One region of the Geobacillus sp. FSL K6-0789 genome, then DNA from elsewhere that is predicted to be linked to it. Evidence: predicted binding sites of a transcription regulator. Region 1 holds the regulator's gene; the other holds the start of a gene.

Evidence for each region. The regulator Rex, encoded in region 1, represses fermentation and respiration genes when NADH is low (regulators of the CRP and FNR family bind a similar motif). The targets are predictions, from matches to a motif close to TTGTGAAATATTTCACAA.
Region 2: NSQ51_RS03740 (DUF2249 domain-containing protein) is a predicted target of Rex. The motif match lies at 3,886-3,903, and genes of this name have one in related genera.

The regions. Positions count from the first base shown of each region.
Region 1 is NZ_CP151966.1:256,794-262,151, forward strand. Features, by position in the region: gene NSQ51_RS01415 (ABC-F family ATP-binding cassette domain-containing protein) at 1-492, opposite strand, end outside; gene moaC (cyclic pyranopterin monophosphate synthase MoaC) at 588-1,076, shown strand; gene NSQ51_RS01425 (redox-sensing transcriptional repressor Rex) at 1,092-1,733, shown strand; gene tatA (twin-arginine translocase TatA/TatE family subunit) at 1,751-1,903, shown strand; gene tatC (twin-arginine translocase subunit TatC) at 1,924-2,673, shown strand; gene NSQ51_RS01440 (YdiK family protein) at 2,738-2,917, opposite strand; gene NSQ51_RS01445 (type II CAAX endopeptidase family protein) at 2,914-3,648, opposite strand; gene groES (co-chaperone GroES) at 4,009-4,293, shown strand; gene groL (chaperonin GroEL) at 4,412-5,358, shown strand, end outside.
Region 2 is NZ_CP151966.1:706,782-712,139, reverse strand. Features, by position in the region: gene NSQ51_RS03755 (hypothetical protein) at 1-107, shown strand, start outside; gene NSQ51_RS03750 (nitric-oxide reductase large subunit) at 429-2,792, opposite strand; gene NSQ51_RS03745 (Crp/Fnr family transcriptional regulator) at 3,025-3,717, shown strand; gene NSQ51_RS03740 (DUF2249 domain-containing protein) at 3,954-4,187, shown strand; gene NSQ51_RS03735 (DUF2249 domain-containing protein) at 4,191-4,400, shown strand; gene NSQ51_RS03730 (membrane protein) at 4,397-5,358, shown strand, end outside.

The DNA.
Region 1 (5,358 bases):
GGGCGTTGTTTGGTAATCGTATGACGAAAATTGCAGCCCGTGCAAAACAGAGCGGATGTCGGCTTCATACTGATAGCCCCCTTGTTCTTTGTATTGCTCTTGCAAGTTGTCATACGCTTGAAGCGTTTTTTCGTAGCGGGACGGATCGGCGAGCAGATCCGGGTCGCCAAGCTGGGCGCCGAGCTCTGCTAGCTGCGCTTCGATCGCCCGGAGCGGCGCGAATACGTCCAGCATCTCGTCCCAAATGGAGCGTGACGAGTCGAGCCCGCTGTTTTGCGCCAAATAGCCGATTTTGATATGGCTTGGCTTGATGATTTCACCGCTGTCGGAAGAAAGTTCGCCGGCGATGATCTTCAGCAGCGTCGATTTGCCTGCGCCGTTGCGGCCGACAAGAGCAATGCGGGCGCGGGACTGTATTTCTAGTTTTATATTCGATAAAATAAGGTCAGCGCCAAAATATTTCGTGATTCCATTCACTTGCAAAATGATCATGTCCGTCACCTCGCGAATAGTTTAACGTAAGTCGCGAAAACGGTCAAAGACAGATAACGAAAAATGGTGTATAGTGATAAATGGAGGAGATTGTCTTGTCATCGTTTACGCATTTCAATGAACAAGGCCGGGCGAAAATGGTCGACATTACGAACAAGGAAGATACGATCAGGATAGCGGTGGCGAGAACGAGCGTCACCGTCAATGAAGAGATTTACGAAAAGATGACGAACAATGCCATTGAGAAAGGTGATGTGCTGGCGGTAGCCCAGGTGGCCGGGGTCATGGCGGCGAAAAAAACGGCCGATCTTATTCCGATGTGCCATCCGCTTATGTTAAAAGGCGTCGATATTGCCTTTGCTTGGGAAAAAGAGGCGGAAGCGTATAAACTTGTGATTACCGTGACGGTCAAAACGAAAGGGAGCACAGGAGTGGAGATGGAAGCGCTGACGGCGGCTTCGGTATGCGCATTGACTGTGTACGACATGTGCAAATCGCTCGATAAAGGAATGACGATCGGTCCAACGTATTTGGTCGAAAAAACGGGCGGGAAGTCCGGCCATTATCGACGGAAAACCGATTAGCTGGGGGATGAAACGATGAGCAACGAACAACCGAAAATCCCGCAGGCGACTGCCAAGCGTCTGCCGTTATACTATCGGTTTTTGAAAAATTTACATGCCTCAGGGAAGCAGCGCGTGTCCTCCGCCGAGCTGAGCGAGGCGGTGAAAGTCGATCCGGCGACAATTCGCCGCGACTTTTCGTATTTTGGCGCGCTTGGCAAAAAGGGATACGGGTATAATGTCAATTATTTGTTGTCGTTTTTCCGCCAGACGCTTGAAGAGGATGAGGTGACCGAAGTCGCCTTGTTTGGCGTCGGCAATTTAGGCACCGCCTTTTTAAACTACAACTTTTCGAAAAATAACAACACGAAAATTGTCATGGCGTTTGATGTCGATGAACGGAAGGTCGGAACGACAGTCGGCGGGGTGCCGGTCTATCATCTCGATGAGCTGGAGGAGCGGCTTCGCGGCGACATTCCGATCGCGATTTTAACCGTGCCGGCCGCCGCGGCTCAAGCGCTGACCGACCGCCTTGTCGCGCAAGGAATTAAAGGCATTTTAAACTTTACTCCGGCGCGGTTGAACGTGCCGAACCATATTCGTGTCCATCATATCGATTTAGCCATTGAGCTGCAGTCGCTCGTCTATTTTTTGAAAAACTATCCATCGCCATCGTAAAAAGGAGAGAACAACACATGAAATATTTGTTGCTCGTTCTTGTCATTTTGTTGCTGTTTGGCACGAAAAAGCTGCCGGAGTTGGGGCGGTCGTTCGGCCAGTCGCTTCGCGAGTTTAAAGACGCCACAAAAGGGCTCGCTGATGACGAAGAAACGAAAACCGACCGATGACAAGGCAGGATGGGGAAACGATGAATGACAAAGAAATGTCCGTGTATGAACACCTCGGAGAGCTGCGGAAACGGCTGATCATCGTGCTTCTCTTTTTCGTTGCGGCGCTTGTAGCCAGCTTCTTTTTTGTCGATGACGTCATTGTGTATTTGCAGCACACTGCGGAAGCGAAACAGCTGACGATGAACGCGTTCCGCCTCACCGATCCGATTAAAGTGTATTTTCAGTTTGCCTTTGTCATCGCCGCTGTACTGACTGCTCCGGTGCTGTTGTATCAAATTTGGGCGTTTGTCAGTCCGGGGCTGTATGAAAAAGAGCGGAAAGCAACGCTCAGCTACATTCCAGCATCGATCATTCTATTTTTAGCCGGGGTTGGTTTTGCGTATTTCGTCTTGTTTCCATTTGTCGTCCGGTTTATGAATCAGCTGGCGGAACGGCTCGGCATTCAACAGATGATCGGCATTAATGAATATTTTCAGTTTTTGCTGCAGCTCGTGCTGCCGTTTGGCATCGTGTTTCAGCTGCCGATTGTTGTCCTGTTTTTCACCCGCTTAGGGCTTATTACGCCGCAGCTTCTTGTTCGCATCCGCAAGTATGCGTATTTGGCGCTGCTTATTTTAGCGGCCGCCATTACGCCGCCGGATGTGTTGTCGCAAGTGATCGTCATGATTCCACTGACGCTTTTGTATGAGGGGAGCATCTGGGTTGCCAAAATCGGCTATCGAAAGGCGCAATTAGCGGCGGAGGAAGGAAGCGGCGATCCATATTGAGGGCAGCATCAAGAGGACGGTTCATACGGCGCCAGGCAAAAACCCTCCCCCAATGGGGAGGGTTTTATTGTCTCGGTGTGAAGAACAAGCGAAAGGCGGTGCCGAAATCAAAAGCGGCCAGCGCCGCCAACGCGATGGTTGAGACGTTCCAAATCGTTTCATGAACGCTTTCGATCGCCAAATACGTAAACAGGAAGCCCAAGATGAAATACGGAACAGAAAACAGCCGCGGATGGCGCGTCATAGCCAAATCCTCCAAATGGCCAGCGGCAGTTCCGCTTGGCGCATCATGTTTTCCAATTCATCAGCCAACAAAATTTGAACGGCAACGACAAACGTGTTCATTGCTACATGGGCGAACATCGGCACGAAAATGCGTCCGGTTTTGGCGTATAAAAAGGCGAACACCATCCCCATGGATGTGTACAAAAGCAAATGCTCCGGCTCCATGTGGGCGAGAGCAAACAGAAGCGAGCTGGCCAGCGCTGCCAACCAAAAGTTGTATTTTTCATAAAGCGAGCCAAAAATGATTTTGCGGAAGATGAGTTCCTCCAAAACCGGGCCGATGACCGACGTGACGACGACGAGCAATGGCGTCAGGCGGATGATGTCGATGATTTGCCTTGTGTTTTCCGAGCCCGGCTCAATGCCCAATAGACGCCATTCGATGTTGGCGGCAACGCTTTGCGCGGCAAGCGCCAAAAAGACGCCCGAGATCGCCCACATCCATGACGAGGCGAGCGGCAGCCGCCGCATTGTCCGTTCATCGCGGTCGCCGCGCAGCAGCCATAAAATGATGGCAAAAGCCAATAAAAAGCTGATGACCGCCCAATAGCCGGAGGCAATTTTCGCTGCTTCGAGACGTGTTTGCGCGCCTTGGCCGACGCCGAGGGAGCGAAGGAGCGGCACACCGACAAAGGAAGACAGCTGCATGGCGATATAGGTGATGATGACATACCAGTAACGGCGCTTCAAATCGTTTTACCCCTTTATTTCAAATATATCCGTATTGTAGCACATGTTCGGCGAAATGATAAGAAAAGCGCGCCGGCCGTGGTTGGCGCGGCCGCCACAAAAAAATTGCCTAGCGTTGTTTATTGATGTTAGAAATGTGCAATAATGAAAATGGATTTTGTGCGCCGATTGATCTGGGGCCTGACAGCTTGTTATCCCATTTTCTCCTTATCTTCGCGCATGAAAGAAAAACAGTTATTTTTTTGTATTTCCTACTTGCAAAACGGAGAAGAGTTCATTAATATTATAAGTGTGTTAGCACTCAATAATGATGAGTGCTAATAAGAACGGCGAAAACTATCGTTAAGGAGGTTGTTTCCCGTGTTGAAGCCATTAGGCGATCGCATTGTCATTGAAGTCGTGGAAACTGAAGAAAAAACGGCTAGCGGCATCGTGCTGCCGGATACGGCGAAAGAAAAGCCGCAAGAAGGCCGCGTTGTCGCTGTCGGTGCAGGCCGCGTGCTTGACAACGGCCAACGCGTTGCGCCGGAAGTTGAAGTCGGCGACCGCATCATTTTCTCGAAATACGCCGGCACGGAAGTAAAATACGACGGAAAAGAATACTTAATTTTGCGCGAAAGCGACGTTTTGGCTGTCATCCGCTAATATATTGCGTTTACCACATAAACATTCCGGAAAACTGACATATCCTTAACTTTATGACACGAATACTTACCTTTTTCACGGCATGCAGTGAAATAAATTCATAAGGAGGTAACGGGGTATGGCAAAGGAAATTAAGTTCAGCGAAGAAGCGCGCCGTGCGATGTTGCGCGGGGTGGACAAACTCGCAGACGCAGTGAAAGTCACATTAGGTCCGAAAGGCCGCAACGTCGTATTGGAGAAAAAATTCGGTTCTCCGCTCATCACGAACGACGGGGTAACGATCGCGAAAGAAATCGAACTCGAAGACCCGTTTGAAAACATGGGCGCGAAACTGGTCGCTGAAGTCGCCAGCAAAACGAACGACATCGCTGGGGACGGGACGACAACGGCTACCGTATTGGCTCAAGCGATGATCCGTGAAGGATTGAAAAACGTGGCAGCTGGCGCCAATCCGATGGGCATCCGCCGCGGGATTGAAAAAGCGGTAGCGGTAGCGGTTGAAGAATTAAAAGCCATCTCCAAACCGATCAAAGGAAAAGAATCGATCGCCCAAGTGGCTGCGATCTCGGCTGCTGACGAAGAAGTCGGCCGATTGATCGCTGAAGCGATGGAACGCGTCGGCAATGACGGCGTCATCACGCTTGAAGAATCGAAAGGCTTCACGACGGAACTCGACGTTGTCGAAGGGATGCAATTCGACCGCGGTTACGTTTCGCCGTACATGATTACAGATACGGAAAAAATGGAAGCTGTTCTCGAAAATCCGTACATCTTGATTACGGACAAAAAAGTATCGAGCATCCAAGAGCTGTTACCGGTTCTTGAGCAAGTCGTGCAACAAGGCCGTCCGCTCCTGATCATTGCGGAAGATGTCGAAGGCGAAGCACTCGCAACGCTTGTTGTCAACAAACTGCGCGGCACGTTCAATGCGGTTGCTGTCAAAGCGCCTGGCTTCGGTGATCGCCGCAAAGCGATGCTCGAAGACATTGCGATTTTGACAGGCGGCGAAGTGATCTCGGAAGAGCTTGGCCGTGAACTGAAATCGACCACGATCGCGTCGCTCGG
Region 2 (5,358 bases), 450 kb from region 1:
TAGAACAAAACATGGAAAAGCACGAACGGATTTTAGATCTTCTTTCTAGGCGTTCGATTGAACACGAAGCGGCAATTTCCAGCATTCGTCTTATAAAGACAACATGAGCAAGGAGGAAGCATCTCTCCTTGCCTTTCTGAGGTGCGGCCGCCTTTATAGTAAAGGAAGAAACATCTCCATCGGAATGCGTTCGACCATTTCGTAAACTACATGAGCCATATGATCCAGTGGAATGATATCGCCTGGCAACGTGAGATGATTCATGGTACACTCTTCAAAAATTATGATGATGTTTCATAAACGAATCGCTCCTTTTCCAGTGATAGTGGTTATGGTAACTCTATTCTGCCAGAAAACGAACGATATTTTGGTGTAAAAAAGGGGCTAATTCCAAAACGCATTCGCGTTTTTGGTCAGCCCCGTTTTGGTTATTCTTCCTCCGCCAAATTCGCCACCGGCAGCTCTTCCCCTTCGCCGTGCGTTGGCTTGCGCAAATGGAACAGCACCTTGATGGCGAAAACAAGCAACGCAACGACGCCGATCAAAAAGATCGTATCCGGAACAAAGCGGACAAGCAGCAAGTTTTGTACGACGTCTTGTTGCAAGAACGAAGGCGAACGGGACGCCCAATAGCCGTGTTCAAACGCTTCTTTGATTTGCAGCACCCCAACCGGGAGAAGCGTGATGAGAACCATGCCAGCCAGGCCGATGTTCAGCATCCAGCAAGAGAATTTCAGCCATTTGTCGTTCCATGCTTCCGGTTTGACGATGTTGCGCAGCGAGTAAAGAAGCACGGCGATCGCAAACATGCCATACACGCCCATCATCGCCGCATGGCCGTGGGTCGGCGTTAAGAATTGCCCGTGTTCAAAGTAGCTGACCGCCGGCAAATTGATGAGAAAGCCGAACACCCCGGCGCCGACCAAGTTCCAGATCGCTGTGGAGATCAAAAACCAGAATGTGGCCTTATACGGGAAGTTGACCCCGCCGTCGCGCATCATTTTATATTGTTCGTACGCTTCTAAAATAAGGAGCGTAAGCGGAATGACCTCGAGCGCCGAGAACACCGCGCCAAGAGCGATCCATACTTCCGGTGAACCGTTGTAGTAATAGTGGTGGCCGATGCCGATCACACCGCTGCCCAATAAAATCGTAAATTGGAAATAGAGAGCCCGGACTGTCGATTTTTTCGTCACCAATCTCATTTGTACGAGCAAAAACCCGATGACAACAACGGCGAACACTTCGAAAATGCCTTCGACCCATAAGTGGATGATCCACCAGCGCCAAAAGTCAGCCATCGTAAAGTTCGTATCCGGCTCGATAAAGAACGCGAAGATGTAAAAGAACGGAACGGCGATGGCTGAGTAAAACAGCAAGTGGATGAGCCCGCCTTTGTCGCTTTCTTGCTTCAGCCCTCGTTTGATGCCGCGAAAGACGATGAACAGCCAAAGCAGCATGCCCACGACTAAAATGATTTGCCAAACGCGGCCGAGCTCAATGTATTCCCAACCTTGGTGGCCAAACAAGAACCAGCTGTTCCCTAAGTAGCCGTTGACGCCTAGCCATTGGCCGATCATGCTGCCGGCGACAAGGACGACAAGCGCCCAGAAGAGCAGATCGACGAGCAGCCCTTGCTTTTTCGGCTCTTGCCCACCGACAAGCGGCGCGATGAAAATCCCCATGCCAAGCCAAGCGGTGGCAATCCAGAAAATCGCCAGCTGCAAATGATACCCTTTGGCGATGTTAAACGGCAATAGGTCATGGATCCATTTGATGCCGAAGAAGCTGTCCGGTTCCGTATAGTAGTGGGCGAGCAACGCCCCGAACATCGCTTGCACGAAAAAGAGCGCGGCGACGACAACGAAATATTTGCCCGCTTTCACTTGCGACGGAGTCAGCGGCTGCCGCCGCAAATCGATGACCGGAAACTTTCCTTCTGTATACGCTTCTTGCATGCTTAACTGATAGCGGTGGAACACATACAAAATGATCCCGATGAACAAAATCAAAATCGTGACGCTCGCGCCGCTCCACCATACCGCGGAAAATGACATCGTATTGCCGGCGTCCTCATAGTACGGCCAGTTGTTCGTATAGGTGATGTGGTCGCCAAGTCTTGGCGTGCTTGACAGCCAAGCGGTCCAGAAGAAAAAGTCGGCAATTTGCTTGATTTGGTCGCCGTCCGCGACCCAAGCACGGCTTGATTTTGGCATGTCACTTTCTTTGATCAATCCTTTTTTCAATCCCCAACCGTCGCCATTGGTGAACACGTCGCGGTAATAGTCGCGCACTTTTTCCAACCCGTATACTTGCGCATCTGTCAGGACGAGAACATCCGTAACCGGGTTGTAGCGATTTTTTCGCATTTCCTTGATGACTTGTTCGCGGATGATCGTTTTCTCATCGGCGGTTAAATCGGCAAACGGTTTGTGATACCGCTCTTTTGCTTTGTAATCTTGCATGCCTTCCGTATAAATTTTCAACGCTTCCGCCGTATAGTCCGGCCCCATATACGACCCATGCCCAAGCACGGTTCCGTAATCCATCAGCCCGTATTTTTGGAAGACGGCCTGCCCGCCGATGATCGTTTCTTTCGTCATCAACACTTGGCCGTCTTCACTGCGCACTTCCTTCGGCCTCGGCGCCATTTCTTTAAAAATCCAATATCCGCCGACAAGCAGGACAGTGAAGCTGATTAAAATGGTGAAAATGAGAATCGATTTGAGAAAACCGTTGGTCGTTTGCCGCCCCGGCCGCATGTTGGGGCGAACGGATCGATGAACTTCCATATGAGACAACCTCCTTCTCGTTTGTTCGCCCCCATTGTAGCGTGCTGAATCGAGGCCGGTTTGTGAGCTGGGACAAATGTCCGTTATGATTTATATCACAGCTTTATGGCGTAAGAATGTATACAATGAAGGCAAAAAAGGCCAAACGGCGCGGATGTTCAAAAAGAGAAAAGCATCGATGCTCTGTTGACAGCCGCCACACTTTTGTCACATTTCCAAAGGAGAGAACGCCATGGCGAACCATTGGATGAAAGACCGCTTAAAAGCTGTTCCGTTGTTTCGTGAACTGTCCGATTACGAGCTTGATTCGCTGGTTGCCATTTCCCACGTGCGCGTTTACAAGCCGCGGACGTTTGTCTTTATGCAAGGCGACCCGTTAGAACGTGTCTATTTCATTCATTCCGGCACGGTAAAAATTTATAAAACGGACTTCAGCGGGAAAGAACAAATCGTTTCGATTTTGCAGACGGGAGAAATGTTTCCGCATGCCGGCTTTTTCTTAAAAGGCACCTATCCGGCCCACGCCGAAGTGGTCGAGGAAGCGACATTGATCGCGATCCCGATCCACGATTTCGAACAAGTGCTGATGGCGAGCCCTGAACTTTGCATAAAACTGTTCCGCGTCATGGGCGAAAAAATCGTCGACTTGCAAAACCGGCTTGAGGCGCAAGTGCTCCATAATACGTACGAACAAATCGTGCTGCTTTTGTTGCGTCTGACGCGCACGAACGCCGTCAAACAAGGGAAGTGGCACCGTCTCACCGCCCATGTGACGAACCGCGAGCTGGCCAACATGATCGGCACCGCCCGGGAAACGGTCAGCCGGACGTTGAGCCAGCTGAAACGGAAAGGGCTGATTGACGTCGACGAACACGGCTTTTATTTGATTGACCGCGAAGGGCTCGAACAAGAAATCTTTTTCTAACTCCTTTTTCCCCATCGTCCGGTACCGGTCGGGATGCGCAATGGAGCTGATGGGGTTTCCTTTCAAACATTTCGGCAAGCCCATCTTTCTGGAACATGCTATTCCGCCCTTTCAAACGAAAACGAAACCTTTTTTCCAAAGTGGAATATGTCATGTTTCGGCCGAAAGATGTGAGCTATATCACAACATTCCACAGTGAAAATAATTATCATGATAGTCAAAAAGGAGGAAAGCGCATGGGTGTGACGATTGAACTCGATGTGCGCGAAGATTTGCGGCAGAAACGTGAGCCGTTTGAAAAAATTATGAACGCCATCAAACCGCTGCAGCCGGGCGATACGTTCATTTTGCACGCTCCATTCAAGCCGCTGCCGCTGTTTCCGATTATGAAAGCGAAAGGATTTACTTACGAGGCCGAACAAATCGAAAAAAAACATTGGAAAGTAACGTTTGTGAAGCAGGGGGGATGACCGATGATCCTCGATAACCGCGGACTCGAGCCGCCGCAGCCGATGATGCGGACGCTCGCTGCCCTCGCGAAGCTGAATCCTGGGGAGACGCTGACGATCATTAACGACCGCCGCCCGATGTTTTTGTACGAACAGCTTGACGAGCTCGGCTACCGGCACGAGACGGTCGCACGCGAAGACGGCAGCTTTGAAATCCGCATTACGAAAGGATGAGCAACGTGTTTCCTACTCGCACGGGGACGGAAACAGACGTCCGTCTTCCGTTCTCGTTTATCATGTTCGCCGTGTTGGCGTTCGCCGCGTCGCAGCTTATGTTGCTTGGAGCGATTCCCTCACTTAGCAGCGGCGCGTTCCGGCTGCCGTTCGTATGGGCGGCGGCCCACTTGGCGTTGCTTGGCTTTGCATTGATGACGGCCATGGGGGCGATGTACCAGCTCGTTCCGGTCGCCTTTTTGACGCCGATTTGGAGCGAGCGGCTCGGTTTTTGGCAGTTTGCGATCACCGCTCTCGGCATCGTCGCCTTTGCCGCCAGTTTAGCGTTTACGCCAAACCAAGCGTTTCTCCCTGGCTTGCTTCTGCTGTTCGGCATCGTGCTGTTTGTCTGGCAAATGGCGATGACATTAAAACAACAAAAAAACAAAACGATCATGACGCTGTTTGTCGCGACTTCCTTGTTGTTTTTGCTGCTGACGGGCGCCGCTGGAGGGCTGCTTGCCTTTCACTTTTTCGCCGCCACAGGCGCCAACAGTCATGAAACGGTGTTCGGCTTGCATGTGCTGTTCGGGCTGTGCGGCTGGTTCACACTGCTCATCATAGGCTTTTCGTACAAAATGGTACCGATGTTCTCGCTCGCCCACGGCTTTTCGCTGCGGCCGGCGCGTTACGTCTATGCGCTGTACATCAGCGGGATTGCGGTGGCGTTCGCCAGCTTATTCTTGCGAAGCCACGCATGGCTTATAGCCGGTGCAGCCTTGCTCATGAGCGGATTCCTTGTTTTCGCCTGGCATATCCGCGCCATTTTGCAAAAGCGGATGAAAAAAACGCTTGACCGCCCGTTCCGCTTTTCGCTTTCGGCCATCGTCATCGGCCTTGTGCTGCACGTTGCCGCCTTTGTCGCCATCGTCGTCGGCAGCGGACGGCTGCTTGGCATCATTGTTTATCTATTCATTGT